DNA from 3 places in the Peribacillus sp. FSL M8-0224 genome. Region 3 is predicted to be linked to each of the others. Evidence: predicted binding sites of a transcription regulator. Region 3 holds the regulator's gene; each other region holds the start of a gene.
The links. Region 3 encodes LexA, which represses DNA repair genes until DNA is damaged. Its sites were predicted from a motif close to CGAACATATGTTCG; they were not measured.
Positions count from the first base shown of each region.

Region 1: the regulator LexA is predicted to act here: its motif matches at 8,099-8,112, upstream of MKX49_RS14730 (Y-family DNA polymerase).
Region 2: the regulator LexA is predicted to act here: its motif matches at 7,072-7,085, upstream of addB (helicase-exonuclease AddAB subunit AddB).

Region 1 is NZ_JBBOOJ010000001.1:3,075,883-3,086,784, forward strand. It holds gene MKX49_RS14675 (GNAT family N-acetyltransferase) at 1-276, shown strand, start outside; gene MKX49_RS14680 (endonuclease Q family protein) at 313-1,494, opposite strand; gene MKX49_RS14685 (NUDIX hydrolase) at 1,495-2,046, opposite strand; gene mciZ (Z-ring formation inhibitor MciZ) at 2,122-2,283, shown strand; gene MKX49_RS14695 (aldo/keto reductase) at 2,340-3,248, shown strand; gene MKX49_RS14700 (Ohr family peroxiredoxin) at 3,470-3,895, shown strand; gene MKX49_RS14705 (MarR family winged helix-turn-helix transcriptional regulator) at 3,944-4,381, opposite strand; gene MKX49_RS14710 (YqkE family protein) at 4,545-4,805, opposite strand; gene MKX49_RS14715 (alpha/beta hydrolase) at 4,936-5,835, shown strand; gene MKX49_RS14720 (iron-sulfur cluster biosynthesis family protein) at 5,879-6,202, opposite strand; gene MKX49_RS14725 (YolD-like family protein) at 6,427-6,759, opposite strand; gene MKX49_RS14730 (Y-family DNA polymerase) at 6,786-8,045, opposite strand; gene MKX49_RS14735 (C40 family peptidase) at 8,461-9,120, shown strand; gene MKX49_RS14740 (hypothetical protein) at 9,172-9,699, opposite strand; gene MKX49_RS14745 (SDR family NAD(P)-dependent oxidoreductase) at 9,849-10,640, opposite strand; gene MKX49_RS14750 (MBL fold metallo-hydrolase) at 10,664-10,902, opposite strand, start outside.
Region 2 is NZ_JBBOOJ010000001.1:895,497-906,398, reverse strand. It holds gene addA (helicase-exonuclease AddAB subunit AddA) at 1-3,454, opposite strand, end outside; gene addB (helicase-exonuclease AddAB subunit AddB) at 3,447-6,944, opposite strand; gene lepB (signal peptidase I) at 7,132-7,695, opposite strand; gene MKX49_RS04325 (TVP38/TMEM64 family protein) at 7,729-8,343, opposite strand; gene MKX49_RS04320 (hypothetical protein) at 8,632-9,000, shown strand; gene MKX49_RS04315 (hypothetical protein) at 10,693-10,842, shown strand.
Region 3 is NZ_JBBOOJ010000001.1:1,661,817-1,672,718, forward strand. It holds gene MKX49_RS08075 (LexA family protein) at 1-558, opposite strand, end outside; gene MKX49_RS08080 (helix-turn-helix transcriptional regulator) at 693-917, shown strand; gene MKX49_RS08085 (esterase/lipase family protein) at 1,662-3,194, shown strand; gene lexA (transcriptional repressor LexA) at 3,758-4,381, opposite strand; gene yneA (cell division suppressor protein YneA) at 4,537-4,848, shown strand; gene MKX49_RS08100 (YneB family resolvase-like protein) at 4,868-5,524, shown strand; gene MKX49_RS08105 (DUF896 domain-containing protein) at 5,590-5,823, shown strand; gene tkt (transketolase) at 6,054-8,057, shown strand; gene sirA (sporulation inhibitor of replication protein SirA) at 8,356-8,796, shown strand; gene MKX49_RS08120 (YneF family protein) at 8,881-9,096, shown strand; gene MKX49_RS08125 (RrF2 family transcriptional regulator) at 9,914-10,333, shown strand; gene MKX49_RS08130 (IDEAL domain-containing protein) at 10,434-10,817, shown strand; gene trxA (thioredoxin) at 10,868-10,902, shown strand, end outside.

The DNA of each region.
Region 1 (10,902 bases), 1.4 Mb from region 3:
TGGGATATTCCTAAATTCGAAATTGGCTATTGGATTGATACGAGATTCAGTAAACTGGGCTACATAACGGAGACAGTGGAAAAGTTAACTAAATTCGCCTTTTACCATTACGGTGCAAAACGGGTCGAAATCCGCTGTGATCCTAATAATATTGCCAGCAAACGGATTCCCGAGAAGCTGGGATTCACCCTTGAAGGAATTTTGCGTAATGACTGCCTTAGTGCAGATGGCATGGAAGTGCGGGACACCTCCATTTATGCAAAAACAACAAATTAAAAAAGTCCTGACAGATCTCATCTGTCAGGACTTTTTTCAGGATAATTCCTTTTTGACCTTTCCGTACTTTCCTCCGCCCCCCACTTCAAAAGAAAGCGTCCCTTTTCTGGCAGAATCGATGTAGACCGCCAATTTTTCAGGAACGATTTCCATTAGCTGTTCAAGCGTAACTTCATGAAGGATATTCATCTCTGTTCCAAATGCCACCAGCAGTTTTTCCATGGATTTAGGTCCGAGTCCCGGGATGAAGTCGAGTGGCACTTGATGGATATACGGCGGCCTTTCCTTTCCGTCTCTTCTGTCCATCCCGGAAACGGAGAGTTCTTCAATCCTGGCCGATACCCCTTTAATAATGGATTTATTACCACACTCAGGACATTGTTCACTATCCCTCAATACCTGATGTAAACACCCTGAACATACGGTTTGGTGATACTTTCCCAATAAGGGGTTCAATCCATAATTAACGGTCACCTTACGATCCCCTGTTTCTTTAAGGGCTTTTGCCAGCTCATTGAAACTTGGTTCTTCAAGCAGGACTTTTTGATATTCACGAGCGATTTTCCCAAGCGAATGCGCATCGGAATTTGTTACGAATACATAGGAGTCCAACTCCTCGATATCCTTGACCATTTCTGTATCTGAACTTAAACCAAGCTCGATGGCATCAATTAGCTCCGGATCGAATACTTCAGTCAGACTTGATCGCACCCCTTTTCCATATAAGCTTTTAAATGGGGTGAAAACATGTGCCGGGATAAACAGGCCGCCCAGTGACTTCACGGTTTTTTGCAGCGTTCTTCCATCACAATAAATCCTTTGGGAGCTTAAGGTGATATTTTTAACATGTCCGCTCATCCATGAGGAGAATTCCTTCATCGCTTTTAAAGTGGGAAAATAGGCGAGGACATGGATCGGTCCATTACAATTATGATCATAAATTTCAATCTCCGAGCCCGGAATGATGGTTGTATTCTTATATTGAAGTCCGCCTTCAGTCTTTTCCGTGATTTCGCCATCAAGAATCCCCGCTTCGATCTCTTCGATAATTTCAGGAGAATGACAATCGATTATCCCGATTAGATCAAGGCCCTTCCTTTCACTTGCCACTTGCAGCACATTGCTGAAGGTTAACGTTTTAGCACCTGTTATTTTCACGGCCCTTCCGCTTCTCGTTCTGCCTATATGGATATGCAGGTCAGCGTAAAACTCTTTCATTTATGATGTCATCGCCTTTTTCAACTGCAGATACTGAACTGCATATGCCGTTTTGGCATCCTGGATCTTCCCTTCATCCATGTAAGTTTGAGCTTCCTCCAGCGTGAGTTCAAGCATTTCGACAAATTCATCTTCATCCAGCGGTGCCGCATTTTCTTTCTTTTTCAAATTGTGGGCCACATACAGGTGGACCAATTCATCGGCGAAACCTGGGGATGTATAGAAGGATATGATGTGCTCCATTTTTTCACATTCATAACCTGTCTCCTCTTCCAGCTCCCGTTTAGCCGACAGAACCGGTTCTTCGCCTTTTTCAAGCTTCCCTGCAGGAATTTCCACCAAGCTTCTCTCCAGCGCTTTACGGTACTGTTCAACCATGATGATTTTATTTTCTGACGTGAGAGCTATGACGGCAACCGCTCCCGGATGCTTGATTATTTCACGTTTACCCGTTTTCCCATCAGGAAGCTCTACATCATCCACTTGCAGGCTGATTACTTTTCCTGTGAAGATTTTTTTCGAAGACAGCGTTTTTTCTTCAAATTTTTTCATCGTGACCACTCCTCTGTTCTAATTGCAGCATGATTCCTCATACATTTTACCATAATAGAGATGGAGGGCGATTTAATGAAAGTTTACGTATTGGAAAAAAGCGTTACTTTATCCGGAAAGAGCTGGGAAATCCTTCAAAAACTAAAGCAATTACAAAATCAATATGTCTATGTCAATGATTGGATTGCCGACATTCACGATCAGGTGCCACCCACTCCTTTAAAACGGATCAAGTGAATTCTTTGAGTGAAATGGATTTCTCCTTTACAATGAATGTAAAGGGAGTGGATAACATGAAAAAACGCAGACTAGGAAATTCTGACTTGCTAGTTTCTGAAATCGGGCTTGGATGCATGTCATTGGGGACTGTTGAAAATCAGGCATCCGAAATCATACAGGCCGCTTTAGATGAAGGAATCAATTATTTTGATACGGCCGATTTATATGATTTCGGTATGAATGAAGAAATCGTCGGAAAGAATTTAAAATCGGTCCGCGATAAGGTATACATAGCCACCAAGGTCGGAAACCGCTGGAATGAAAATAAAGATTCCTGGAGCTGGGACCCATCCGGCGCTCATATTAAAACGGCAGTAAAAGATAGCTTAAAGCGATTGGGGACTGATTATATTGATCTTTATCAGTTACATGGCGGCACCATTTCAGACAATATCGAAGAAACGGTAGAAGCATTTGAAGATTTGAAAAAAGAAGGCTATATCCGATATTATGGAATTTCCTCGATTCGTCCGAATGTCATCAAGGAATTCACTGAAAAGTCTGAGCTTGATTCCGTGATGATGCAGTTTAATCTGCTCGACCGCCGCCCAGAAGAGTGGCTGTCCCTTTTGGCCAACAAACAAATCAGCATGATCGCCCGTGGCCCCCTTGCCAAAGGGCTGCTCAGTGAAAAAATGCTTGAAAAGGCAAATGAGGATGGATACCTTGACTATAGCTATCACGAACTTAAAGATTTGCTTCCGCAAATAAAGGACAAACTTTCCGATAGGAAGTTGAATGAAACGGCACTTCAATATGTATTGTCCCATCAAAGCGTAGCTACCGTTGTTCCAGGCGCAAGCTCAGTACAGCAGCTTCGTGATAATTGCCAAGCTGCCAACAGCCCTTCACTGTCCACCACCGAGTTGGATATCCTGAAGCGGTTGACCAAAGTGAACAAATATGAAAGTCACCGGAATTAAAAAAGAAATGTCAGGACAAACCTTTAGGCTGCTCTATCTCCGTTTAACCAACGGGATAGTCAGCCTTTTTCCGTTCCATCTTTTTTTCGCCTTCTTTACCAACTTCAAGTTTCCAATCATTCTAATTTAACGGTTTTAAACTTTTCATTGGACATCCCAAAATTAATATTGTACAATTCAGTTGTGCACAATTAAAATAAAAAGATAAGGGAGAAAAAATGATGACAAAAACATTATTTACAACCTCTGTAACAGTCGATGGCGGAAGAGAAGGAACGGCAATTTCTGCTGACGGCAATTTCACAGTTGATATTGCGATGCCTGGAACACCAAGGGCTAAACAGATGCCTGAAGCATCTAATCCGGAACAGCTTTTTGCAGCTGGATATGCTGCATGTTTTGATAGCGCTTTGCAATCAGTTGGTAAAATCGAACGCGTTTCTTTCGATTCAAAAGTTACCGCAAGCGTCAGTCTATTGATGGGTGAGATGCATCAGTACAGCTTGGCTGTAACTTTGGCTGTGAAGGGATCCGGGGTCGACAAGGAAACTTTCGAAACCCTTGTTCATAAAGCGCATCAAATGTGTCCTTATTCAAAAGCAATCAATGGCAATGTGGATGTCGCCTTTGAAATAGATGTAGACTAAATCCAATCAATAAAAAGACGCTTGGGGTTCCCAAGCGTCTTTTCTTCGCTAAAATTCCTGTAATGTTTTCAATAGTTGGAGCAGCGAAGCTTTTAAATCCTCAACCACCTTCTTATCCCCACCCGACATTGCCGAAATGCGATCGGGAATGAAACAGGCATCTTCCTGTAAACCAAGTCCCTTTTCCGTCAACTTAATCATGACAGACCGTTCATCTTCAGTGGAACGTTCACGGACAATCAAGCCATTCTGCTCCATTCGTTTCAACATGGGGGTAAGCGTTCCTGAGTCGAGGGCAAGGAGCTCCCCAAGTTTTTTTACTGTAAGTGTATCCTGTTCCCATAATAGAAGCAGAACAAGATATTGAGGATATGTCACTTCAAGTTTATCAAGCAGCGGTTTATATTTCTTCGTCATTTCCCGCGAACTTGCATAAAGCAGGAAACATAATTGGTCTTCCAGTACTTTTTCTATTTTATTTTGCATCCTATCACCAGCTAATAGTAGTCCATCCGATATGAAAGCATATCGAACTTATCTTTAATATAATCGTTATACTTTATAAAATAAAGGAATATCAGCAAGGAATAAATCTTCCTGAACAGAAAAAGGGAGCCAGCCCTTTTAAAATTTTAACTGCTCCCTGTTTTTATTTATAGTTCTTCCAGTTCAAATTGCTTTCACCCAATAGTTCTTCGAATGATTTATTCTTCTCCCGCCGCTTTCTTTCTTCACGTTTTTTTTCTTCTTCCGCTTCCCTTTTCTCTTGTTCAGCCTCATTAAGTTCTTTTTGCTTTTGACGAAGCTGGGACATGATATCTTGATTGATCATATCACCGAGTTTCAATGAAGATGAATCTTTATCTTGGTTTTTGCTTTGATTTTGTTTTCGCGGCTGTTTCTTTTTCATCCTTAAAACCTCCTGGCCATTTATGAAATTATTATATCACGACTGCCGTTTTCCTCATCATGGTTTTCAGACAGTGTTTTCCCATTTCCCTCATGGTAAAATAAAGAAAATCAATCGAGGAGGTCCTTTCATGAAGAAATGGTGGTTTACACTGGCTGGAATCCTAGCGTATATCATCGGCGTCGGCCTTTATTTTTCCAATCGGATCATGTACATGAAAAAGAAGGAAGATGATTTTATCCAGAATCGTGAAATCATGGCTAAACGCCTGATCACGGAGGATTTTGATAATCTGCCTAAATCGGAAATTTGGGTATCGTCACCATCCGGATATTCCTTGAAATGCTTGTTTATCGAACCGCATGACACCAAAAAGTGGGTGGTCATTTCTCATGGTGTGACGGAGAACAAAGTCAATTCGATTAAGTACATGAACATTTTTCTTAAGCGGGGCTTCAATGCGATCATTTATGACCACCGCCGGCATGGGGATTCCGGTGGCAAGACGAGCAGTTATGGACATTATGAAAAATTCGACCTGAAGGCCGTAATCGATGAATTGAAAAGACGCAAAGGGCCCGACCTTCATATTGGCATTCATGGAGAATCCATGGGGGCCGTAACCCTGCTTTTATATGCCGGAATGCTTGAAGATGGTGCTGATTTTTACATTGCCGACTGTCCATTTTCAAACTTCGAGGATCAGATCAAACACCAGCTCAAGCATGAAGTCCCAGTTCCTTCTTGGACCGTATTTCCGCTCGGGCGTACGTTCATCAAACTCCGTGACGGATATTGGACCAATGAAGTGTCCCCAATCGATTATATGAAAAATATCCGAAAACCCGTGCTCTTCATCCATAGTGAAAATGACAGTTTCATTCCCGCTTCCATGACAGCGGAATTATATGCAGCAAAAGAGGGCCCAAAACAGCTGTACATCGCTAAAAAAGGGGCCCACGCTCAATCTTATAATGAAAATCCAAAAGAATATGAAGATCAAATCGATCAGTTTCTAAAACTTGTCTGAGAAGAAAAGAGAGGGTATCCACGATCCCCTCTTTTGCTTTTAGTTAGATTTTATTAAAAAAGCTCATCCTCGGATTTAAGATTTGATTCGGACTTTTTAATTGAAAGCTGTTCGCTTCCGCAACAAAGTCTATTTTCATGACTTCATCAAGAAAAATCATTTTTGATTTCTCCACATATAGCGGAATTCCGTTTGTTTCCACTTTTTCGGTACCTTCTTCAGGTTCGTTGACCCACCATAGCGCCGTCACACCACTTACCACGCAGCCGCAGCCATCAGTATCATATTTCAACTGTAAATATCCTTCTTGTCCCTGTACCTTACCGGCTATTTTCTCAGCCGCTGTTTCCGTCCATTCAATATACATGATTGCTGCCTCCCGATGTCTTTGCATTCCCCCATTATAAACGATAAAAACGTTTCTGTTAACGAAACTGCCTGCTTCCTTATGCAAGATCTGCCCTCACGGAAATCACTTTCCTCATGGACCGTTCTAACAAATGCCGATTCTCTTATATCACGTCAGTCCTTTCATCACGATGCCGTTTCGAAAATGAAAGGCTGTCCCTTGGGGAACAGCCCTTCCACTCATCATTCCATTATCCTTACATCCGCTATATCGGAAAGCCTGATATAGTGAGCCTGCTCAAACCGGTCAACGATATGGAGCTTTTGGGTGAGCTCATTATAATAATGGATCCTGCCGATTAACAGCTGATACCGGTTTCCTTCATAATGAGCAATCGTGACATCCTTTCTTTCCTCCATCGCTTCCCCCATTACCGCATTCATTTCTTCCAGTTGCTGCTCATCCAGGATGCGCTTCGTTTCATAGCCATCCTCCACCACCCAATCCCGGAGCATCTTCACATGTTCCGGCAACATCATCGATGTCCATTTGATACGGCCGCGATCACGAATCATTCTTTTCCCTCCTTTCAAAGTCAGCCTTACGCCTTATGCCCACCAAGCAGCTTGCTTCGGTATACGGCTGTACCTGCTTCTGTATACGAAACGGCACGCAATAACGATTTGGCTCCATATTTGTGGCGGATTCGATCAACCGTGTAACTCAATTCCCGCTTCTTCCAGCGCGAAGCATCAAATAAAGTCAGCTGCATCTCATTATCATCCACAATATTCGAGAGTCTGACCTCTATGCTTCGAACCGTTTTTTGCTTATAGTTCTCATGGAAAAGCTCCAGACAAACTTTATATAACTCCATCGTGATGTTGGTCGGTTCATTAATCGAACGCGAACGATGGAAACCTCCGCCAAACTCATCCTTGCTGTAACCAATGCCTAGGCTCACCGTTCTTCCTGCCTTACGATGGGTGCGTGCCCTTCTTCCAACTTCTTCGCAAATTTCCAGCATGACCTGCTTTACCTCATGCTCATCCTTATAATCCCGCAGCAGGATTTGACTTTTGCCGAAGCTGACCTGCCCTTCGATGATCGCTGCCCCCATATCGGATAAATCTATTCCCCAGGCATGGTGGTAAAGCTGATTGCCCATAATTCCAAACTTCGCTTCAAGTAATTCAAGATCATAATTGGCAAGCTGCCCAACCGTAAATATACCCATTCCATGAAGGGTTTTTTCTACGCGCCTGCCGATCCCCCACATTTCACGAAGCGGGGAAATCGGCCAAAGTTTGCTTGGCACATCCTCATACTTCCATTCTGCAATCCCCTGATGTTTGGCTTCCAAATCAAGGCAAAGTTTTGCCATGAGCATGTTCGGTCCAATTCCAATGGCACAGGGGAGCTGTAATTCCCGTTCAATTTCATCTTTTATCTTTTCAGCTATCATGCGGGCATCTCCCCATAAAGAAGCGGCACCATCGACTTTCACAAAACTTTCGTCCACACTATATACGTGAATCGCTTCTTTTGGCACATAACGGTTGAACAAGCGGGTGATTTCCGTCGAAACCCTTAAATAAGTCGCCATTTTAGGTTCAACGACGACAATCCTCGGGTCATTCGGGATCTCAAACATCCGCGAACCTGTCTTGATGCCAAATTCCTTCTTCATCTTTGGAGAAGCCGCGAGCACAATGCTCCCTGTCCTCTTCAAATCACCAACCACCGCCAGATAACAATCAAGCGGGTCCAGACCAAGCATGACCGCTGAACAGCTTGCATAAAAACTTTTCATATCGATACACATAATTGATTGTTTCGGCATCGTCCCATAATCCATCATTTCTTCACCCTAACAAGAATATACGTTCGCTTTATTATATTCATAACTTTAACCGAATATACGTTCTTATTCAATGGAAGTTTTCATACAAATTTCTACTTTTTATTGTAATTTCCTTGAAAAATATAATAGATACTAAAAATGGATAAAATACCAAATTTAAACTTAGCATCCAGATTGTTTTTTTGAAAAAGATTAATTGGTAGCTTGAATAATTTTAAGTAGGTCCATATGCTTAGTCTTTTAAAATCCCCCCACCCTTTTCAACAGGCTTTCGTCTACTTGGAATCCAGTCTTAATGCTCATTTTTTTGTAATGAAAATGTAACCAAAATTATGTCTATTTGTCATAATGGTATTGTAGGATAATATTGTTAAGAAATAATAGAGAGATAGATAGAGAGGAAATGAAAATTATGAAGAAATGGATCGCTTCAGCTGCTGTTGCATCTGCCATGATGCTAACCCCACTGCAAGCCTTTGCCAATATTGGAGACCAAACCCTCAGACCCGGAATGACACATAGTGATGTCAAACAACTACAACAACTATTAAAAACCAAAGGTTATTTCACATATTCAGGTTCACTGACTACATATTACGGCACCTATTCTGTATCTGCAGTAAAAAAATTCCAAAAAGCCAAAGGGTTGACTGCCGACGGAATTGCCGGCCGTAACACATTTAATGCGCTTGGTGTTTATAATGTCAATAATACTAGCTTGATCAGCTATGCAAAAACCTTAATAGGCAAACCCTACAAATGGGGCGGAACAACACCAACTGGATTTGACTGCTCAGGCTTCGTCTATTACGTATTCCAGAAATCTCAAGGAATTACCTTACCGCGTACAACATCCTTGCTCTATTCCAATACGGGTTTAAAAGTATCTTCACCAGCTAAGGGTGATCTTGTATTCTTTGATACTTCTTCTGGAAGAACAGGAGTATCCCATGTTGGGATCTATATCGGAAATGGTCAATTCATTAGTGCTACGTCTTCCAAAGGAATAACCATTACGGATATGGATAATTCTTATTGGAAACCAAAATATTTAGGTGCGAAAACTTTATAAAATCCAGGACAAACAGCCGGACGGAATTCAAAGTGATTCAGTCCGGTTGTTTTATTTTATATATAATATTTCATCCGTTACATCCTCAACTGTCACAATGAATGAAGAATCCAAGTTGGAACGATTCATCATTTCGATATTATAAACATGCTCTGAAGGTAAATGGGCGACTTCGAGAACCATGAATCGCTGACTTTCCGCTTTGCTGACATGATCGAGAGCAGCAATGACCGCCCTTTGTTCGGCCAAGCTGTTTTCATCCGTCAAAACAAGAATCAATTCCGCTTCCGCTTTCCCAGGAAATGATTTCTTCACCCCGCCCCGGTGCCATGGTTTCACTTTCATCCCTATTTCCAGTTCGGAATAATCGAGGTCATTACCATGTTGATCTTGAATATATGTATCATTAGTCACCTTATAGTACGTCCCTTTAATCAAAATCCTTTTATCGTCAAGATCCGTAATGAAACCTTCTTCCCCTTTATCAATGGATTCATCCATGTTCCAATCAGGGGATTGACAGCTGCCCAGAATAAGGGCGACGAATAAATATATATAAAGGTTTACAATCATCTTCATGAAAATCCCTCCTAATAGAAATAGACGGACTCCCCATGAAATAGTTACCCATTCAAATGATAACTTCGGTTAAATCAAAAGGGGAATGTCATCGACATTCCCCTTTACCTATTATTGGACCATTTTTCGTCTGGTATCGAAAGACTAGCCTACTTTTTGAAAAATGCTTTTTTTCCTAATGTTTCGGTGACCTTCGGAAACATGTTATACCATTTCCCAGCTAAATTCATCCAGCCAGGGAGATTGATTTCCCTCTTGTTGGTCAGCATCGCCGCTACGATTTTAGCAGCGACATCTCCAGGCTTAAGCATGAATTTTTCAACGTTCTTTAAGTATGTACCTGATTCATCCGCAATGTTAAAGAAATTCGTTTCTATAGGGCCAGGATTGACGGTGGTCACAAAAACATGATCTTCCATCAGTTCGAGCCGAAGTGCGTTTGAATAGCCAAGAACTGCGAACTTGGTAGAAGAGTACAATGTTGATTTAGGAGTGGCGATTTTACCGGCCTGTGAAGCGATATTGATGATATGCCCCGATTTCCTCTGCTTCATATACGGCAGAACCAGCTTTGTGCAGGCCATTAAGCCAATGACGTTGACAGCAAACATTGCTTTCGTTTCATTTAATTCCGTATCCTGCGCTTCTTTAAACGTGCCGAAACCAGCATTGTTGACCAACACATCCACTTCACCTATTTGCTCATGGATGTCATTAAAAACATTTGTCACCTGATCCGTGTCTGCAACGTCAAGCTTATAGGCATATGCATCAATCCCATATTGGGTGATCAGTTCATTCTTCAGCAGCAGTAATTTATCCATGCTTCTGGCCAAGAGGACGAGACGGCCTCCCTGTTTTGCACTTTGAATGGCAACTTCCTTGCCAATCCCTCCGGAAGCACCGGTAATAACAATAACTTTACCTTGTAACTTATTCAAAAAAAGCGGCCTCCTTGCGAACATTAAGCGATTGAATACAGAATGACCCCTGATTGGATTTCTGTTTGGACTTCACCCAAGTCTTCTAAATAGTCCAGCTGACCGACCGTTTCCGAAAGTGTCAGGCCCACTTCCTGAAGGTATACTTTCGGAAACAGCTGCTGACACACTTCAAAGACAGATAAAGGCTTATCTTGAAGCATGCTTTTCACCTGCATGGCACGGTTATGCTGCCGCTCGAATCTATATTGAATCAAGTCTG
Region 2 (10,902 bases), 770 kb from region 3:
CCTTTGCAGGCAGCGACATCGTAAATGGCACTTCACGGCGAATGCTTTTGGCCCTCTGCATTCTTTGCCCGATTTCACTATCGAAGAAATCGACGATCGTCTCAGGATCCACAGCTTCTTTCTGTTCCTCCGTCAACAGCTCACGTTGAATCAGATCAATGATCAGTTGCTGAATCGATTGAATGGTAATGTCTTTAGATAGATCAATATGCTGCATGACTAAATGTGTAATCGTACCCCTTTCAGCAGGAGTCAGTGACTTTTCTTGCATGAAAGTCGGCCGCTTCGTGATAGGCCGCTTAAATTTACGCAACAGCTCTGTGGAGCTTTGTTCGTCCTTGAGTTCATATTGACGTTTTAATTCAGAAACGGATTGCTTGGAACGATACACCGTCGCCTCATGCTCGGGGTACTCCCATTCCAGCTGTTCCTTGATATCATCATAAAACTCGGAAACGATGCCGACCTTCTCCGATTTCTGGACATGTTCAAGCATTTGCTCTTGAACCAGTGCCTCTTCCTCATCCAGAACAGCAAGCTCTTCACTCGGAATGACGGAAATGGACCAATTCGATGGATGTGACTCCATTTCCAAGCCAAGACCTGCAGCACCAAGAGAATCCCGATGTCGGACAAGGGATGGACCAATCCAATCAAGATAACTTTTTGCACCTGCCCGTACATAGTCCTTCAATAGCCAATCTCCATGTGCCGCATTACTTTCCCAGTTCTGCTGCGTTTTTTCTGCATCATTGATACTGGCAATCAAATATAGCTTTTCCTTAGCCCTTGTTAGCGCCACGTAGAGGACACGCATCTCCTCGGCAATTAATTCAAGCTGCTTTTTTTTCTTAAAAGCCAATTGAGGGAGGGATGGATATGTTATCCGTAATTCGGAATTCACATACTTTGCCGCAAAGCCATAATCTTTATCCAGTAAATAGGACTTTCGTAAATCCATCATATTGAATTGCTTGGAAAGACCGGCAATGAACACGATCGGGAACTCAAGCCCCTTTGACGAGTGAATCGTCATCAGCCGGACTACATCTTCCTGTTCCCCTAAAGCCCGAGCTGCCCCTAAATCATCTCCACGTTCTTGCATCCTTTCTATGAACCGCAAGAAACGGAACAGACCGCGGAAAGAACTTGCTTCATATTGCCTTGCCCTGTCATACAGCGCTCGTAAATTGGCCTGACGCTGTTTCCCGCCCGGCATCCCACCTGCAAAATCATAAAACTGCGTTTCGCGGTATAGGAGCCAGATCAGATCTGATAATGCCTCCTGCCTGGCAATCTTCCGCCACTTCACTAGATTTTTATAAAATGCAGAGGCTTTTTCATAAAGCCCCGGATGTTCCTCAGGGTCACTCTTTCTGTAAAAATCAGCTAGTGCTTCGTAATAGCTTCCTGTATGGAATAAACGCACCTTTGACATCTCTTCTTCATCCAACCCGACGATAGGTGAACGGAGAACGGAAGCCAATGGGATATCCTGTTGCGGATTATCAATCACCTTCAATAAGGAAATCATGATGGCCACTTCGGTCGCTTCAAAATACCCTGTGGACAAATTGGCATAGACTGGAATTCCCTGCTTTTTAAATTCCTCCATGATTTGCGGTGCCCATGGCATCGAACGAAGTAGAATGACCATGTCCCGATAAGTGGCAGATCGGTACCTTTTGGTTTTCGTATCATATATCCGATACTTTTCGCTTATAGCCTTTTTAATGAGCTTGGCCATCTGCCTTGCTTCGAGCTGCGCTTTTTCAAGCTCCTCGGCCTCAAATCCGCCATCATACCCTTCCACTTCCAAATGAGCTTCAGGATCGGCTGCTCCATCAATTAAATGAAGTTCGATCGGGTTTGGATCGTCTTCGGGATATGGGGCACCTTTTTTCAATTGGGCATCTTCATCATAATCAATCTCACCGACTGTAATGCCCATCAACTGTTGAAACAAGAAATTGGTCCCATCAAGAACTTCCTTTCGGCTCCGGAAATTGCGGTTTAAATCAATTTTCAGTCCGGAATCAACACCGTCATGGGTAAATCGTGTGTATTTTCCAAGGAAGAGATTCGGTTCTGCAAGCCTGAACCGGTAAATGGACTGCTTGACATCGCCTACCATGAAAAGATTCCCATCATATTCTCCATCAGCCGTCACCAGTTTTAAGATCGATTCCTGAACCAGGTTCGTGTCCTGGTATTCATCCACTAGTACCTCTTTGAACTGGTTCCTGTATTCAATGGCTGCCGCTGAAGGTTTTCGTTCACCATCCACCGTTTCCCCTGTCAAAATTTGAAGACAATAATGTTCCAAATCGGCGAAATCCACCAAGTTCTTTTCTGCTTTTGCAGCAAAGAATCTTTCGTCAAACCGTTTAACAAGCATTACAAGTGTATCGACATAACCCTTAAGCTCCCTTATATCCCGCAGGTAGCTTTCCGGTTTCCGGGAAAATAACTCTTCCTGTAACGATTTGATGATCTTCTTGGCCTTATCCCGGTACTTGGTAGCCTCATCAGCAACTTCCTTGATAAAATCTGCACCGGTAAGGCGTTTTGCCGTCCCGAATTTCACGTTTTGGATTTCCTCATAAAGTGCATTCCAGGATTGGTCCTTCACTTCCGAAAGTTTAGCAACCAGTGCAAGATCGGCTATATAGTTCTCAGCCCTTGGAGCCGGCCCCCCAGGGGTTTTTGTCAACGCAAGCGAGCGTTCCAATAAATCCCTGGCCGTGTCCAATTGTAAACCAATATCGAACTTCAATGAATCGATAAACGAAAGATCATCGATCCCATCATCATCTGCCAGCTCATACATGCTGGCGGCACCATCGAGCCATCGGTCCGGGTTTGGATTCGATTGCGAAAAATCATGCAGCGACCGAACGATATTCTGAAGTGCATCATCATTTCGATCACTTGTGAAAGCATCGACCAAATTAAAGAACTCTTCGTTATCACTTTGGCCATACTGCTCCTCGAAAAGCTCTTCCATCACTTCATCACGGAGCAGCTGGATCTCCGTTGAATCTGCAATCCGGAAGCCCGGGTCGATATCCGTAAGATAATAATACTTCCTGATCACCTCTAGACAAAACGAATGGAGTGTGGAAATCGAAGCACGATTAATCAAGCTCAACTGCTTACGTAAATGCTGTGAATGCGGATTATCATTAATCGCTTTTTCTAATGCCTCACTTACCCGATGGCGCATTTCGGCAGCCGAGGCATTGGTGAATGTAACCACGAGCAGTTCATCAACATCGATTGGATCTTCTTCTGAAATGACTTTTTGAATGATCCGATTGACCAGTACCGCTGTTTTCCCTGAACCCGCAGCGGCCGCAACCAGGATGTCCTGATCTTTAGCCCATATTGCCTTCCATTGATCTTCCGTCCAAGTCACGTCTCCTGGCAGAGCAGGAATTTTCGTTTTACTCATCGCTCTCCCCCTCTCCCCTTAATAGCTCAAGAACGTCATTTTGTTTCTTCTGTGCCAAATTCCTGAATTGGTTCTCCTCCAGTGACTGGTCGAATTGGCATACAGATTTAAAGGAACAGAAGGTACACGGCGTTTTTTCCTTTAATTTGTATGGAGTAATATCCACATCACCATCGACCATTCGATCACCAGCTTCCTGATAAATACGGCGCACATGATGATTCAGAAGCGAAAACTCTTCCCTGCTGGCAACTTTGGAAGCCGCCAGGAGCGATCCGTCCTTTTTAAATCCAGCTGGAATGATATCCGACTTACCCGAATTTTCAATATCAAGAGAGGTATCCATCAACTGAATGACATTTGAATGGTCCAGTACAAGTCCATTCATTTTAAAGCTTTTATAAATTTCTTCTTCAATTTTATCCAAACTGAGCATACCCTTTGATTTGACAACGGGATTATGCACATGAAAATACAAAACTCCGGCTGGAATCGCTTCTTTTCCAATCAGCGACTTGGAATGGGTGACGACGATATCTAGGTATGTCAACATTTGCAGCGCGAGTCCATAATATACTTCACTCATGTTCAGTTCCTTTTCACTCGACTTATAATCGAGCACACGCAAATAGACACCCTCATCTTCTTCCGCTTTATCCACTCGGTCGATCCGCCCGATCAATTCCATCTTCGTACCGTTTTTCAATGTAAAAGAAAGTGGCGGCAGCTCGCCATTTTTTCCGAATCCAAGTTCTAATCCGATCGGAGCAAAACCGCTCGCCTTTGCATGTTCACTTAATACGATCGAGGCACGTCCTATCACGTTTTCGAGTTTCCTGCGTAAATAGTGATGGCGGTTCGTACTTAACAAAATCTGATTTTGGAGTTTAGGAGCAAGTCTCTCCACAGCAATTCTGGCCAGCTCCAAGCATTGTTCCGGGGTCAATGTAGACCAAGGAATATCATGTTCCTTCAAGTAATCGGAAATCATTTTCAACGCTCCATGGAACATCTCGCCTATATCCGGGGCATCCAAACGGAAAATCTGCCTTTCCCTCAATTTCAAGCCATGAGCCGCATAATGGGAAAACGGGCAGCTATTGAACATTTCCATCCTGGATACACTCGTAAGAATGCTCTCACCGTATAATTGCTTACTTGTTTCCTCAGTTAATTTCTTTGTCCTATTTTGATAAAAAAGGCTCGATAAAACCTTAGTTGCTGAAGGACCGGCCATTTCATCATCAATAATGGCATTATATACATCCCACCATAGTGAATGGATTGGATAGTTCCTTTTCTTCAGCTGCAATTGGGCAGCCAGGTACGAAAGGGCCACATCATGATTCGCTGCATATTTCACCTGTTCCTCTGCAGGCAGATCGGACGGATCGTTCATATAATACACATCGGAAACGTTAGGCAATACGTCCCTTACCCGTTTCAAATAGGATGAAGGTAAAAGCGCCTTCCCTTCCTCATCGGCAAGCGGATATGATAAATAAAGGGCCTCGGCAGGCGTAGTGAATGCTTTGTACGCTGTGAACTCCTCATCCAGCAGGCGCACTTTCGAACTTGGGGCAACATCAAGTCCACCAGCCAGCAGCACATCACGATCACTATCTGAAAATATCCCGTCAGATACAGCTTTTCCCGGCAGAACCCCTTCGTTCAAACCGATAACAAAAGCTGTCTTCACATCATCCAGGCGGGATAAATCTAGATTAGCGACTAATACTTGGTCAATTGCCGGCGGTACCAAAGAAAATTCAAGAGACTCCAGACCAGCTTCAATGATTACCGCAAACTGTTTCATGGAAAGCTCTTCCCCGCTCAGCAGTTCAACGAATTGGTCCAATAGGTCGACAACCGCATTCCATGTTTGCTCATGCTCTCTTGCCGATACCAAATCACCTGCTTCTTCTGCCTCCAGTTTCAGCTTTTCCAATTTTTCCGGTATATGCAATTCTTCAAGATATAGATAAAGGGCTTCACACAATTCCCTGCCATTAGCAGCCTTTTTAGCCCGTTTTGATAGCTTCAAGATGGGCTCGGTAAATAATTGCTTCATTTCATTCAACTCTTGCTCAAGCATCATTTCCTTATCCGTTTGGTTCCGGTCCTCGAGTTCCAGACCGCGGAATCGCCGGTAGGTCCAACGATCTTTGGACGTCCACCCGCTTCCTTTAATGCCGCGTGCCAGCACATAGTTTTCCAGCTTATCTACCTGTTCACGCATCCGATCGTGGTTTTTTTGCAGCGGAAATAGAAGCTCTGTCTTGATTGCACGAAATACCGGTTCATAACGCCAATAGCCATTGATGATCTCCAAAGTCGAACGAATCAGTTCAATCAGAGGATGATTCAGCATCGTCCGCTTGGAATCGACGAACAAGGGAATTTGATAATCCCGAAAAACGGTTTGTAAAATATCTGCGTATGCTTCCCCGTTACGGACTAAAATCGCAATATCACGGAAACGGTGCTGTCTCTGTCTGACCAGCGACAAGATATCCCGGGCAACTCCTTCAATCTCAGCTCTGCGGTTAACTGCCTGGGCGATCGTTACATCAGGTGACTGCTCAAACGTTCGTGCAGGACGAATGGAAAAATAAGTTTCCAGATGATTCAGCCCCGGACTCTTTCCAAACCTTTCCGATCTTTTTAAGATTCGATCTTCTGAAATCGGTATGCCATTCCTCAATCCAGCCTGATATAGGTGATGATAAAGGTTTCCCGTTTGCCTGAACAATTGCAAATCATCCGGAGCATATTGCCTGTAGGGCTGATCTAACGTCAGCGAGATCGTTACACTCCTGCACAGCTTCATCATTTCTTCAACAATCAATAATTCCTGTGGAGTCAAGCTATAAAAACCATCGATATATATATCCGCATTCCTTATATATGAAGACTCTGACATTTTTTCGATCAGCAAAGTGAAATAATCTTCGGAGTCTAAATATTTATTGACCATTTCATCCTCAAAAGCCTGATAGACCAATTCAAGATCATGCAGTTTATCCTGAATGCCGCTGCCGGCCTGTGAGGTTTCAGCCAAATAGTTTTGAATGTCATCAGGTTGGATGCAATACTGCTTGAACTCAGCCAGCATTAGCTCCATCTGTGCAATGAACCCCTGCTTATCAGCAGATCGACTGAACATCTTTAACTCTTCCTTTTTATCATCCATGATCTTCCGTATCAGCATATTAACGCCAACACTGTCCAGATGCAGCCGGCTCATCCCCCCGGTTTCCTGAAGAACGCGCCAAGCAAGCCTGCTAAAACTGAAAACCTGTGTCCGGATCATTCCGGCAAGGCCTGGTGTTTTAATTAATTTATATTCAGATAGAAACGTCATCTGATCAGGAACGAGGTAGATAATTGGATTTCCTTCGGGATCTTCTGCCAATTTAGAGCGGATTTCGTCCAATATATTCGAAGTTTTCCCTGTACCCGATCTTCCCAGTAAAAAACGGAGTGACATCTCTTTTCCCCCTTACAACATAATATCTAGATCCATCATACCAGAAATACTTTCGTCTTTATGACTAGGTTTCTGTTTCCAATTAGATTTACCTTCTATTATTTTACCGTTTCCCTTAAAAAAACACCAACCGTACGTTCGCGTTTTCCCCAAAAGAAAAAGCCCGCATCATACTCGGGCTTCACAATCACTCACCTGTAAACTTAAAATTGAAATCATTGACCGGCCAATATCGAACATCCACTTTACCGACAACATTTTCTACCGGTATATAACCAAAGTGACGGCTGTCAGCACTTTCAAGACGATTATCACCCATGACAAAAAGCTTGCCCTCCGGAACTTTGGTCATATCCGTCAATTCTTTTAATGTAAAATCACCTGTAAAATCCTGTCCTGGGAAACCTTCCTTGAATTTCTCAAGATAAGGCTCATCCACTTTCTCACCATTTACGTATAGCCAATCATCTTTATAACGAATACGGTCACCTGCAACCCCTATAACCCGCTTAACATAATCTTCTTGTGAATTCGCATGAAAAACAATAATGTCAAAACGGTTGATATCATGAATCTGGTAATTGATTTTATTCACGACAAGTTTATTTCCATCTTCAAGGGTCGGCTGCATCGACTTTCCTTCAACATCATAGCTTGAAAAGAGAAATGTACGGATTAAGATGTAAATAACAAAAGCTATCATCGCTGGTTTTATCCAATCGGATAAAGAATTCTTGTTTGTTTTTTCCATCTAGTTCAACCCCTACTGCATTTATATATTAATTTATTGCCCTTCTTCTCTCTTCATGCTTTTATTTAACCGGACTTCCAGTCTTTTCCCCACATACCATAGGATAAAGATGACGATTCCGATAATGATCGTTCGCACAGGTTTATGAATCAATGATACTAAATCGTAACCTACGAAACTGATCGTAAAAATCATCACCGCCTTCCCTCCAACTACTGCAAGTCCATATTGCAGGGTACTGACTTTTGATAGCCCTGCAACGATATTAACGATAGCCGAAGGTGTAAAAGGGAAGCAGAGCAATATGAACAAAGGCCCGAATCCATGGCTCTCAACCCAAACCATCAACCTCTGCACCTGTTTATGCTTTTGCAAAAATCGGAAAAACCTCATTTGACCATATCTTCTAATAATCCAAAAGATCAAAAAGGACCCCGCTACCGCACCAATCCAAGAAAATAAAAACCCCCACCAGAGACCAAATGCCGTTGCATTGGCAAGCACGAACACCACTAAGGGCAAAAAAGGCAAAAAAGCTTCCAGCATCGGCAGTAAGATCCCGGGAATTGGACCGAATGAGCGATATTGCTGAATAAGTGCCGATATATGATCAAGTGTAAACCACTCACGTATAGTATCCAAATCCATAATTATCTCCCTCGACATGCTGCCATCAAAGCAGCATAAACTTATTAAAAACCGTTTATTTTAGATATATCACTTTCCCCCGAAATTGCAAGAATTATTATCCATATATCTTCATACTTTCCCTATCTCCGGAAAACATAATCTTATTAACGAATATTTCTAGATTTATCAAAACTGCTTGCATAACCACTGAAAATACATTAGGATAAAAACGGAACAAATGTTCTTATTTTTACGGAAGATACATATTAGTATTAAAAACGCGCTATTTAGAAAGGGGCGGTCATGATGACCCGCATTCCAGAAGGTGACCGAAATATGATTGAAAAAGCCATCTACCTCCCTATGGTTATTACAGTCTTAAACCGGGATCTCAAGGTCATCGAAATTAGTCCGTTTAAATTAAAAAGGCCCTATTCGGAGCTAGTCGAACATATTTTAAAAGTGGTTCAAGACGAACTTGCCGAGGTACGGCGCTATTTGCGCAAAGAGAATATTAAGGTTAGTGAAATCAAACGCGATGAATCCTTCACGATGTATTGTTTTTTATATAAAGGATACGAGGAACATCATAATTATTTCAATCCCCGCCTTCGCAACAAAACCGAAGACTTGTTATGTTATTACTTTTTCGAAAAAAAACCCTCAAGGGATTAACGGGTTACAACGGAGCCTTCCGGAAGGATACAAATTCCCTTGGACGTAAAAAGGATGACCATAAAAAAGCACCGCATCTCTCCTGGCATAAAGGTAAGGGAGTCTTTCATGATCAAGATCGATTAGACTCACTTACCTCCATTCCCCTGTTTGAATATTCCATAACATCATAATTTAATTGGCTAGTTCAAACCATGGAGTCATCTCCGTGAAAGATTACTTTTCGATCAAGGCATAACCTATGTAATCAAGTGCATACTGAATATCCTAACAATTTTAGTTTTAAGATTCCTTAAATGAAAGTTAATTACATGCTCCATGACAAAGGTTGGAGTGGCACCCGTTATGATCGACTCATCATATTGAAGAAAAGGATAGGAAAACAGTCAGCTTCGACAAATCGATGTAAAAGTAACCAATATCATGATCCGCCGCAGAATGTAACACGTATCCCATGATTTGCCCTGATCGATTGCCATCAACCAATCCCTGCATCGAATGAATGGAAATTCCTTTAGGACGATGGGACGCTTAAAAAGCCCATGCTATTGGATCAAGCTCTATCATGTCGGATGAAATGTCTGCCATGGATTTCAGATTTCAGATAGATAATATCTTCTTCTGAAAATACCTTTTACATTTAACTGCGTTACTTCAAGTTCCCTAGTTATGGCATCCTTCATTAAAAGTTTGCTGTATGCATAGCATCGCCTTCGTTCTTGATGATTAAACGGCAGAAAGTCGAAGCTGCCTGGTATGGTATACTATCCTCTTCCCTATTATAGGAACCGAGGACTGCCATAGCCGCTTCTCCTCTTCTTGTTACACAAGCCGTTTGCACTTACTGCTTACTGAATTAAGGCAACAGTTTCGACGAAAATGTCCTTAACGATTAAAAGGCTGGCCCGTTTGTTCATTATTAAGCGACATTTTAATTTCCATTCATCTATTATAACTATACGTCTAAACTATCATTTTAGTGTCAGTACAACGTTATTGAGAAAGATGTTAATTGCATATCCATAACTAGTATTATCTACTAGTAACACCCCCTTTATATTAAACGTATAAAGCAAAAAGAACTTCCAGAAAAACAAAACCATTTGTGAAATACTGAACAAAAGATACATCATCGGTGTCTTTCATATTATGTATTAAGGAGCCAATCATTAAGGAAACTTATACCCATCCCTAATTTCTTATGATAACCATGCAATGTTTTATTTGCATGGTTTAATTTGTAGCCAAAAGGGTTCCTATCTAAATTTTAAAACAAAGTTGGTTGGAACAAAAGGTGCAAACGCGCCGAGGAGGCTCTCGGACCGCCCGCGGAAAGCGAGTGCCTGGGGGGGGTAATCAACGTTTAAATTGTACAAATCCTAAAAAAACAGTAACAATCTCTTTAACAAAATATTTTGTTGGTAATACTAACTTTCTACGCAGCCTGCTCCTTTAATATATGCCAACTTCACACTCTTTTCTGAGAGGAATAGATTTTTTAGTGATTGACTCTTTAAAATAATGGTTTTCATTTTAATTCAAGAGATTAATCATAAATACCCAGGATCATTTTCCCTAAACATAAGCCTAGACGATATTTCCCTTTTTTTACCACAAATAAAAATCGTGTCCATATTCCCATATTCCCATTTTTCCGGTTACACATGGTAAATTATTAACCGGAGGGGAAAAATGAAGAAAATAAATATTCTACTGGTGGCTGTTCTTGTTTTATCTTTATTCACTGGACTTAAAACAACTGAGGCAGCCTCAAATGTAAAGGTACATTTTATCAACGTTGGACAAGGAGATTCAATCGGGCGGCAGAAGATGTCGTTGTAATAATGTGCTAAATATAGCACCCCGAGAAATGGTAACATTTTCTCCTTGGGACAGTACAGT
Region 3 (10,902 bases):
ATAAAAAGGATCCGTGCTGCAGGGAGTGAGTATGATGTTTTCTTCATTGATTCTCACTTTTTTGACCGTAGCATCGTGTCCATTTATCAAGACCACTCCAATTTTCCCGTTATCAAGGTAGGTTGTTTTTTCAACGAGAATCAATGATCCGTCTCTGAATTCTTTATTCATGCTATTGCCATTCACTCTAAGGAAAAAATATTCTTTATCCGATTTAAGCATCGAATTTAATGTCGGCATATAGGCTTCTATATATTCGTTGGTGAAATTAGGCTCTCCAGCAGGGATATTTCCGTAGACACCAATTAATCTTACATTCTTTTCATTTAGGAATTCCATTCCAGGATTATTTCTAACGATAGGCGCTCCTTCAATGAGGTGGGATAGCGGTATTTCAAAACAAGTGGACATCATGCTCAATTTATCCATTAAAGGTTTATTCCGTCCGGATTCCCAAGCTGATACTGCCGTAGGAGCTACTTTTAATACATTTGCCAAATCTTCTTGTGTCATTTTTCTTTCTTTTCTTAACATTTTAATCCGTTCACCAATGTGCATATTTCTTCACCTCTTACTTGAATATACACTATGAGTGAAAGTGAGTAAACGTAAAGTGCGTGAATTTTGCGAAAAATTGTTGGTAACTATACTTCAAGTGTGATATTATTTTTTTAGATAGGTGGTGACAAGATATGACAAGCGTTAAGTTCACACTTAAACAAGCCAGGAAGTATAAAGGATTAACTCAAGATGAAATGGCTAAAGTGCTGAAGATGGCCAAGAGGACTTACATTGACTATGAGCAATATAAGATTCCTTTGCGAATCGATAAGGCTTATTTATTTGCTGAATGTGTAGGGTTCTCGATTGACGATATCATTTTTTTTGACCCTGACCTACACTTCAAATGTAGTTGAAAGTTCAATTGTACCAAGCATTTCCTCAACAGATTGGCCATTTGAATCCATAAAATCCTGACTTCCATAGGACAAGATTCAAGTAACGATGGAAAGAAGGGGAACAAAGAGGAAAGGGAAATTAATTCTTTTGAAGTTGCATAGGAGCTGCTGACATTAGAACATTTGTAAAATACCTGTATGTAGTAAAAGGTGTACAAATCCAAACTTCTTGTGCAAATATACGATTGATACAGTGATTCCAAAAATGTCAGCCAATTGCTGTGAAAGAAAATTATTTACTTAATGTATAGGGCGGACTTCTAAACACCATGAATAGGAGCAAATGGACAATGGCAAATTCGAAGGAAAAGTTAATCTGGATGAACAAGCCCTTATCCTTTGCAGGATAAGGGCTTGTACTCTATTTTCGTGAATTGGCAGCATGTTTTCCTCTCAAAGCACGTCTTCATAAAATGAAAAAGACCCCATACCTAAATGAATGGAAGGCAAATCTTCATACTTTTTCTCCATTATCAATAAAACTTCTTCTAGTTTTTTTCTCCCATCTTTATGAAGATAGCAGGTAATGGTATGCAAAAGTACAATTATATATTAATGAAGGCTAAAGAAGGCTATGGAAGGAGGGCATTGATAATTGGATGAGTTCAAAAAAATTCCAGATGATATTGGAGGAGATAACCCTTGAAAAGGAATGTAATCAATTATGTCGTTTTTCTTGTCCTCATTCTAACTCTATTAATTATGGCAAAGCCAGACATTTCCTCAGCAGGAAAATTGAAACCGCCCTCCGAAACTTTCAGTCCAGGGGATTGGTTTCTTGGAGGTATTCCTCCCAATCTTGATACAAACAAACCACCAATCGTGTTTGTACAAGGGAAAAACGGCAGTTCAACCAGCTGGTATGGTGAAACGGAATATCATGGCGTCAATGATATGTATACCAAAGCGTATGAAGCAGGCTACCAAACGGTTTTTGTTCAGCTTCATGATTCAGCTGGAAATGGATCAGTGAGCCAATATGCCAATGGAAGGCTATTAGCTCAAATGCTTTCAGAAATCAGTAACCATTTCGGGGGCGAAAAAGTAAATATTATAGCTCACAGCAAAGGGGGCCCAGACACCCAAGCGGCTCTAGTCCACTATGGAGCACACCAATATGTTGGAAGGGTGATCACTTTAGCTTCCCCACATCATGGTTCTCACCTAGCTGATTTGGCTTATAGCTGGTATGCGGGCTGGCTTGGTTCCTTATTAGGTCAAAAAGATGAGGGAACTTATTCTTTACAAGTTGGTAAAATGGCTGAATTTCGTTCTGTCACGGATAACCATGTTAACTCTCGTAAAAACTTGTATTTCACTGTGGCAGGTATGAACAGAGGCCCGGTACTATCAGCCTTATCAATGGGGGGACAATATTTATCATCATATGGGGAAAATGATGGACTGGTGAATGTATGGAGTACAAAAATACCCTATGCAACACATTTATTTACGGATCCCAACTTTGATCACGACAATATTCGAGTTGGCTCAGCTGTATTTTCAAGAATTGAACCCTATTTAAAAAGCACATCCACCACTGGGATTCCTGCATATCATGTCAATTATAAAGAACGAGTTGAAGATGATGTCATTACAACCGCACTCGCTCAAACCGTTCTGGGTGATGTCCTGAAACAAAATGTCTGGGTCGAACAAAGCTTCCATGTAAATGAAGCGGCCCCAGGTAATATAAGCATATATACAGCCTCAAATGATGTCGAGGTTGAATTGATTTCTCCATCCAATAAAAAGTATTCACCTTCCTTAAAGGTCCATTCAGCCAAAAATGAAACTTCCTTTTTTAATGGTGCAACCATCCAATCATTCTACAGAAATAACCTTGAAATTGGTGACTGGAAAGTACGAATGAAGACTAAATCGCCAAAAGACGCCTTCCTGTTCACAGCCCAATTTAACGAAAAGAATCCCATTACATTAAGTATGGCCGGTAAAGTTAAGCAAAAAGATGCAAAATTTTTAATAAAGAATCCAATGAATGATAAAAAAAGACCAATCAGTACAACATTTTTGGTTCATCTGATAGATGAAACCGGTAATGAAATTAGTGAAAAAAACTCAATTAAGGCAATGGATACTGAAAATTTTACTGGCACCCTTCCAGAAGTACCTAAGTCAGGTGTTTATAATGTAACAATAGATGTTAAGGAAAAAAATGTGGATGGTACCGAAAGAACCCGGACGCTGATTCGTTCGGTCTATATTGAGAAATAGCGAAATGCCTTCTCTTAGTTGAGGAGGCATTTTTTTATGAAATATGAGGTAGGTGCGAAATGGTACGGGTAACTAGGGAGATGGTAATTCCGCCAATGTAAACAGCCGTACTCCTATATAAAAGTATTAATTCAACGGGTGTTAGGTGGATATATTTAGGAGTGAGTTCCCTGGAAATAAAGATTTATGCTTGGTAATGAAAGATCTAATGAGCAAGGAAACATTCATTAAGCAAATTGCTCCTTATGGCCAGAAAATTAAACAGGACATATTGGTGGAATGACTTGGTCGATCTAACCTTATTAAAGTGAACCAAAGGTTAAAAGTGAAATTAATTGTAAAGGGGGGATTTTAAACCCTCTTTTTTTTATTTCAATGAGCTTTCTTCCAAAGTACATATTACCAGAAAGGCGATGGTCTAACTTTCATCCGTTATAAAGGATGTTTAATTTCCCATGAAACTAGATTCTATTAAAAAATATTTCAATATCTACTCTTTCAAATGCATATTGAGAGAATTCTGGACATAAATTAAACAAACAAAAAAAGCGCGGGAAGCGCTTTTAGTGTATTTGTCTATATAAGCCTATTACTTTTCCAAGTATCGAAACATCTCGTAAAATAATTGGTTCCATATTTGAGTTCTCAGGCTGAAGCCTTATGTAATCCGGTTCCTTAAAGAATCGTTTTACAGTGGCTTCATCATCTTCCGTCATCGCCACGACGATATCTCCATTATTGGCACTGCTTTGTTGTTTCACGATGACATAATCTCCATCATGAATTCCTGCTTCAATCATACTTTCACCCATGATTTCCAGCATGAATACATGGTCATCATGTGGAACCATGCTTTCGGGAAGCGGAAAGTATTCTTCAATGTTCTCAATAGCTGTTATCGGCATGCCCGCTGTTACTTTTCCAAGTAACGGCACGTTCACGACATTGGCTTTGGGAATATTGTTCGCTTCCTCCAAATTCATTATTTCAATGGCCCTTGGCTTGGTTGGGTCACGTCTAATAAGGCCTTTACTTTCCAGGCGGGATAAATGTCCGTGTACTGTTGAACTTGATGCAAGTCCCACTGCTTCGCCAATCTCCCGTACGGAAGGCGGATACCCTTTTTGGCGAACCTCTTCTTTAATGAAATCAAGAATATCTTGCTGCCGTTTTGATAGTTTTGTCATTTGTGCACCTCTTCCCCAATGTTCTTTGCTACATTATAGCATGGCCCCCATCTCTATACAAACATAAGTTCGAATTTTGTTGTTGACTGAAACAAACGTTCGTATTATAATTTGATCATAACATACGAACGAACATTCGCTTTGGAGGGATTATTATGAAAAAATTATACAAAAATTATATTTATACGATTCTATTAGCGGGATCAGTATTCATCTTTTCAATTTTATTCTCTTGTACATTGAACAATGATCAAAAAAAGGATTTCCTTTCTATAGAAGTAAGCGAAGGTGACACCCTATGGGGAATTGCCGAAGAATATGAAGAAACAAATTTGACAAAAAAAGAATTCATTGGTTGGATAGAAGAGAATAATGGAGTCAGTGCGGATTCGATAAAACCTGGACAAGTCATTGTCATACCGGTTAAAGGGGAAGAACTTGTCCAGAATTTGGCCAGTGAGCAGTAAGTAGTAAAGGTAGGGTATTATGAAGGCGGTAATCTATTGTAGGGTCAGCACCGAAAAAGAGTCACAGGAAACATCATTGGCAAGGCAGGAAGATGAATTAGTCAAATTGGCTGAAAAGATGGATGTGGAAGTTGTCTCCATTATAAAAGAACAGGCAAGTGGTTATGAGTTGAATCGGGATGGCATTTTTGACATGCTCGAACTATTTAAAACCAAAGAAGCTGAAGTCTTATTAATCCAGGACGAAACAAGACTGGGAAGAGGGAATGCCAAAATAGCCCTTTTCCATGTCATCCTTAAAGAAGATGTGAAAATTTATACGCTCTCACACGATGGGGAGCTGGAGTTATCGGATTCGGATGCCATGGTCATCCAGATAGTGGGCATTGTAGAAGAATATCAAAGGAAACTACATAATCTTAAAATAAAGCGCGGAATGATGAGAGCCGTTGAAAAAGGGTACCGTCCTCAAAAAAATCTTCACAACCAAAGGAATTCCACTGGAAGGGACCGTATGGAGATTCCTATTGAAGAAATTATTAAACTGCGTGCCAATGGGTTGACATTCTCAGAAATCGCAGCCACATTAAGGGGCTTTGGATACAATGTATCTAAGGCTACTGTGAACAGGCGTTTTCTCGAACATCGAATGAATACAAAGGAAAGTAAATCATAGAACTTGTAATTTCGCTTTTTTTTTAATACCATGACAATATCCGCAGATTATGAAGGAGCGAAATTATGTTATCAAAAGAAAAAATAGCCCGTATAAATGTACTTTCTAAAAAGGCAAAGGCTGAAGGCTTGACGGAAGTTGAAGCGAAAGAGCAAACCCAATTGAGAAGTGAATATTTGGAAACATTCAGAAAATCCATGTCCGACACGTTGGAGCATGTGAAAGTCGTGGATCCAGAGGGTAATGACGTCACTCCTCAAAAGATAAAAAATATAAAAGAAAAACGAAATTTACATTAATGCTTGGATTCCTCTGATGGAACATTCCATTTGAGGATTCTTTGGCATTTTGGAGTAAAAAGAGAGTGCATTCATGTATGTATTCTCCTATTTAGTTTAATCTAAATAGGGGCTTCTCTTATTTCTAGAAAATTTTAATATTGAGGCAGTAAATAGTGATTTTAGTTGTGATATTATGCTTGTCACTATAATATAAAGAGGTACATTACAGGAAGGGATGTTTTTACAATATGTTAGATAAATTAGATGCACTTTCTATCAATACGATTCGTACATTATCAATTGATGCAATTGAAAAGGCTAATTCCGGCCATCCAGGTATGCCAATGGGGGCAGCGCCAATGGCGTATAAACTATGGACCGAATATATGAACCATAACCCGAAAAATCCAGATTGGTTTAATAGAGATCGCTTTGTTCTTTCAGCTGGACATGGTTCTATGCTGTTATACAGCCTTCTTCATTTATCGGGCTATGGCTTATCTATCGATGATTTGAAAAGCTTCCGTCAATGGGGCAGTAAAACTCCAGGACATCCTGAATTCGGACATACGGCTGGTGTAGATGCAACTACCGGGCCGCTTGGACAAGGTATTGCAATGGCAGTCGGGATGGCAATGGCTGAACGTCACTTGGCTGAAAGCTATAACCGCGATTCTTATAATGTGGTCGATCATTATACATATAGCATTTGTGGAGATGGAGATTTAATGGAAGGTGTTTCTGCAGAAGCCGCTTCATTAGCTGGACATCTACAACTGGGAAGACTTGTTGTTTTATATGATTCTAATGATATTTCCCTTGACGGCGACTTAAGTCAATCATTTAGTGAAAGCGTAGCAGACCGGTTCAAATCTTATGGATGGCAATATATCCGCGTTGAGGATGGCAATGATCTTCAGGAAATTGCTAAAGCGATTGAAGAAGCGAAAACCGACGATGCACGCCCAACATTAATCGAAGTGAAAACGGTTATTGGTTACGGTTCACCAAACCGTTCAGGTAAATCTGCCGTTCACGGCGCTCCGCTTGGTGCAGATGAGCTTAAATTGACAAAAGAAGCATATAAATGGACATTCGAAGAGGACTTCCATGTACCTGAAGAAGTGTATTCACATTTCAATGAAGCTGTTGTTGATGCAGGTGCTCAAAAAGAAGAAGCTTGGAATGAATTGTTCAAAAATTACAAAGAAGCACATCCTGAGTTAGCACAGCAATTGGAGCTTGCCATCAAAGGTGAACTGCCTGCTGATTGGGATCAGGAAATTCCAGTCTATGAAGAAGGTAAAACATTAGCTTCCCGTGCTTCAAGTGGGGAAGTACTGAATGCGATCGCCAAAAAGGTCCCTAGCTTCATTGGGGGTTCTGCGGATTTAGCCGGATCTAATAATACTGCCATCAAAGGTGAGACAGATCTATTACCTGGTAATTACAGCGGCCGTAATATATGGTTCGGTGTACGTGAATTCGCTATGGGTGCGGCTTTAAATGGAATGGCACTTCATGGTGGCTTAAAAGTATACGGAGGAACATTCTTCGTATTCTCTGATTATCTACGTCCTGCCATAAGAATGGCAGCACTAATGGGACTGCCTGTAAACTATGTATTCACTCATGACAGCATTGCTGTAGGGGAAGACGGACCGACTCATGAGCCAATCGAACAATTGGCATCATTGCGCGCTATGCCTAACCTAGGGGTAATCCGTCCAGCTGATGGCAATGAAACGGCAGCAGCCTGGAAAGTGGCTATGGAGTCTACAAATAAACCAAATGCTCTTGTTCTGACTCGTCAAGGGTTGCCAACAATAAAGGGCACTTCCGAAACTGCGTATGAAGGTGTTTCAAAAGGTGCTTACATCATCTCTGCTTCTAAGAAAGAAGTAGCCGATGCATTACTTCTTGCGACTGGTTCCGAAGTGAACTTGGCTGTGGAAGCACAGAATGCTTTAGCGAACGAAGGAATTGATGTTGCGGTAATCAGCATGCCATCATGGGATCGATTTGAAACTCAATCAAAAGAATATAAACAAAGCGTAATCAATCCGGCAGTGAAAAAACGTTTAGCTATCGAAGTGGCTTCACCGTTTGGCTGGGATCGTTATGCAGGTGATGAGGGTGAAATATTGGCCATCAATCATTTTGGAGCTTCTGCACCAGGCGGTAAAATCATGGAGGAATTCGGTTTCACTGTAGAAAATGTAGTTGCCCGTGTGAAAGAAATGCTTAAATAACAGTAATGCGGAACTGACACCAACTAGATTGGTGTCAGTTTTTTTATCAAAAAATCCTATTATACATATTGAATGTGCTTCTATACTAAAGGAAATCTTCCATTCGACAAAAAAAGAAGAAAATTTCTCCAGCAAACAACATATCTTTTTAGTTTGTCAATATATAATGAGAATAAATAAATTTCGTTTAAATGTGTCAGTTAAAGGGGAAAGTCATCAATAGTGGAAAATAGTGGACAGGTTGCTGGTAGTTAGATGTTTTCGTGACCAAAATAGGAAAGCTAGGAGGCATTGGCTGATGAGAACCTATCAAATTTATTTAATCGAAGATGAATTTGCCCATCATTATTATGGAAGAGAAAAGCTATTTTTCAATTTGTTTTTGGAATATATTCAAGCAAGGGGCAGACTGAAGAGTATTTTGCAAAAACAAATCGAATATGTCACCAAAAAAGTCCCGATTATCCAGTTGCAGTTTGCTATTGAACAACGTTTGCAAAAAAAGATGAATTATTGGACTCAAAATGGAAAATACTATTTAGAAAAAACAAACGGATCAAGTAAAGCCGTTTTAATCATTCAGAATGATTCCATTACTCTTGAAGCTGAAGGAGACTATGAAGCGGAGACGGCTTTCTTTGAAAGTATTCGAAAATATGAAGCGAGTTTTCTGGCCATTGATTTTGAACATGAAAAATACGGTTGGTTAAAACCGATAAAAGAAAGAAAATTTGTCTAAATGGGGGACTTTTCGGTAGCGGGTATTGTATAATAACCTTTGGTCTAGTACACTGATGTTAGACAACATGAAGGAGGAAATAGTATGTGGGTTTACATTCTAGTTGGCGTACTGGCATTGATTGCTGGAGTAGTGCTGGGATTTTTCATCGCTCGTAAATACATGATGGATTACTTAAAGAAAAATCCGCCAATTAACGAACAAATGTTGAAAATGATGATGATGCAAATGGGTATGAAACCATCCCAAAAGAAAATTAATCAAATGATGAGCGCCATGAATAAACAACAAACAAAATAAGATAGCATGAAACCTTGATATATCAATGTTCTTGGAAGATTGGATGCAAAATTTTATATAATATCGAAATGGATTTAGTCTGAATCCTTCCACCGATTTTATATAAAATTTTGGTTTATCTTTCATTTTTGTTTCTTAAGCCACTTTTTTCTGAATGAATGTTTCAGAAAAGGTGGTTTTTGTTTTGGAAGGGTAAGGTAAGTCCTCAATCTATGTGAGGGCTTTTTTATTTGGAAAGTTAAAACGACAAAAAATTATACTTGTCCACACTTTCTATCAAAAGATGCATATACAGTATTAAGGAGGGTGGTTAGAATGATAAAAGACCTTGTAAAAAAATGTAAGGTGTGTTTTCCCATATGTGAACTTAAATTTGAACACAAATGTAAATTTAAAGACAACAAATGGGAATCAAAATTCAAATTGAAATCTAAATGTAAAAAATAATAAATCTTTTCTATTAATCTTTTTATTTAAGCACTATACAATAATGAGTTAGTGAATATAAAATTGATTAAAGTAATCATCCGAGTAATCGGGTGTTTTTTATTTGAATGTTTGTAAATAGAAAAACCATTCATGAAGAAAGAATGGATTTGTTGTCAATTTAGTGTATCTATAATTAAGGTTTAAATAATATCACCGAGTCTTACTTTAAGGATCTTTAACATGGGCAATAATAAAAGCGTAAAGTGGGGGTTTCACTGCAATACTAAATCGATCAAATATAGTGGAGGAAGCTGTTGAGGTTTTTGAGTTGACTTTTTCAACTGTAAATATTAATATTACAGTAATCTCCTTGAGGAGGATATGTAAAGTGAATAGTGATTTTACAATAGCTGTGCATAGTTTGGTCTATTTAGCTTATCTACCAGATCATATGGCAAGCAGTGAGTCCATTGCAGAAAACGTTTGTACAAACTCGGCTAGGATTCGGAAAATGATGAGCAGCTTAAGAAAAAAGGGATTTGTTAAGACTAAAGAAGGTGTGGGCGGAGGCTATATTCTAGACTGTAACCCTGAAGAGGTAAGTTTGGCGGATATTTATATAGCGGTCTCACATGGAACCCTGAAACCAAAGTGGTGTACAGGTGATCCGGAGAAAAAATGTGTCATATCTTCAAATACCCAGGTAGTCATGGATCAAATATTTGATGAAGCTGAATTATATTTCGAAAAATATTTAGAAGATATAACTCTCAGCACATTTTTGGAAAAAATTAAACAATGTCCGTGATATTGATTTAGTTTTTTCTTTGCACAAAATGTATATTTTATTAATACAGTTAATAACTATAGTTTCAATAATAAATGAACATAAAAGGGGTGCTAAGGAAATGGTTGAAAATAATCTGTTCAAAAATGGGGATTGGGTACAGGGAAAATCAAGAGATGGGGAACTAATCCATGGTTTCGTTGAAACCGTAAGCGATAATCGAGAAATCATTAAAGTGAATGTAGTTGAAAGTGACAATGAAAAAGCGGTTGGGAAATCGATTTGGATTCCGAGTAAATGGACTGAAAAACTGCCGGATCTAGAAATAAGTAACGAAGCTCATCTTTTGGCCTTAATTGATTTGGCTTTACTTTCTAAAGATGAAACATGGTTTATGGAGTTATCCGGTAAATTGGAATCCATCAAAATCCACCCGAAAATAACTGCCCGGAAATCAGAGGTTCAAATCCCGGGAAATAGAATCGCAAAACTTGATTTTAAATAGATGTGAGTAAAGATCATAAATATTTCGGATAATACAAGGAGGAAATGATCATGACAATAGAACATGTTACAGATGATAATTTTGC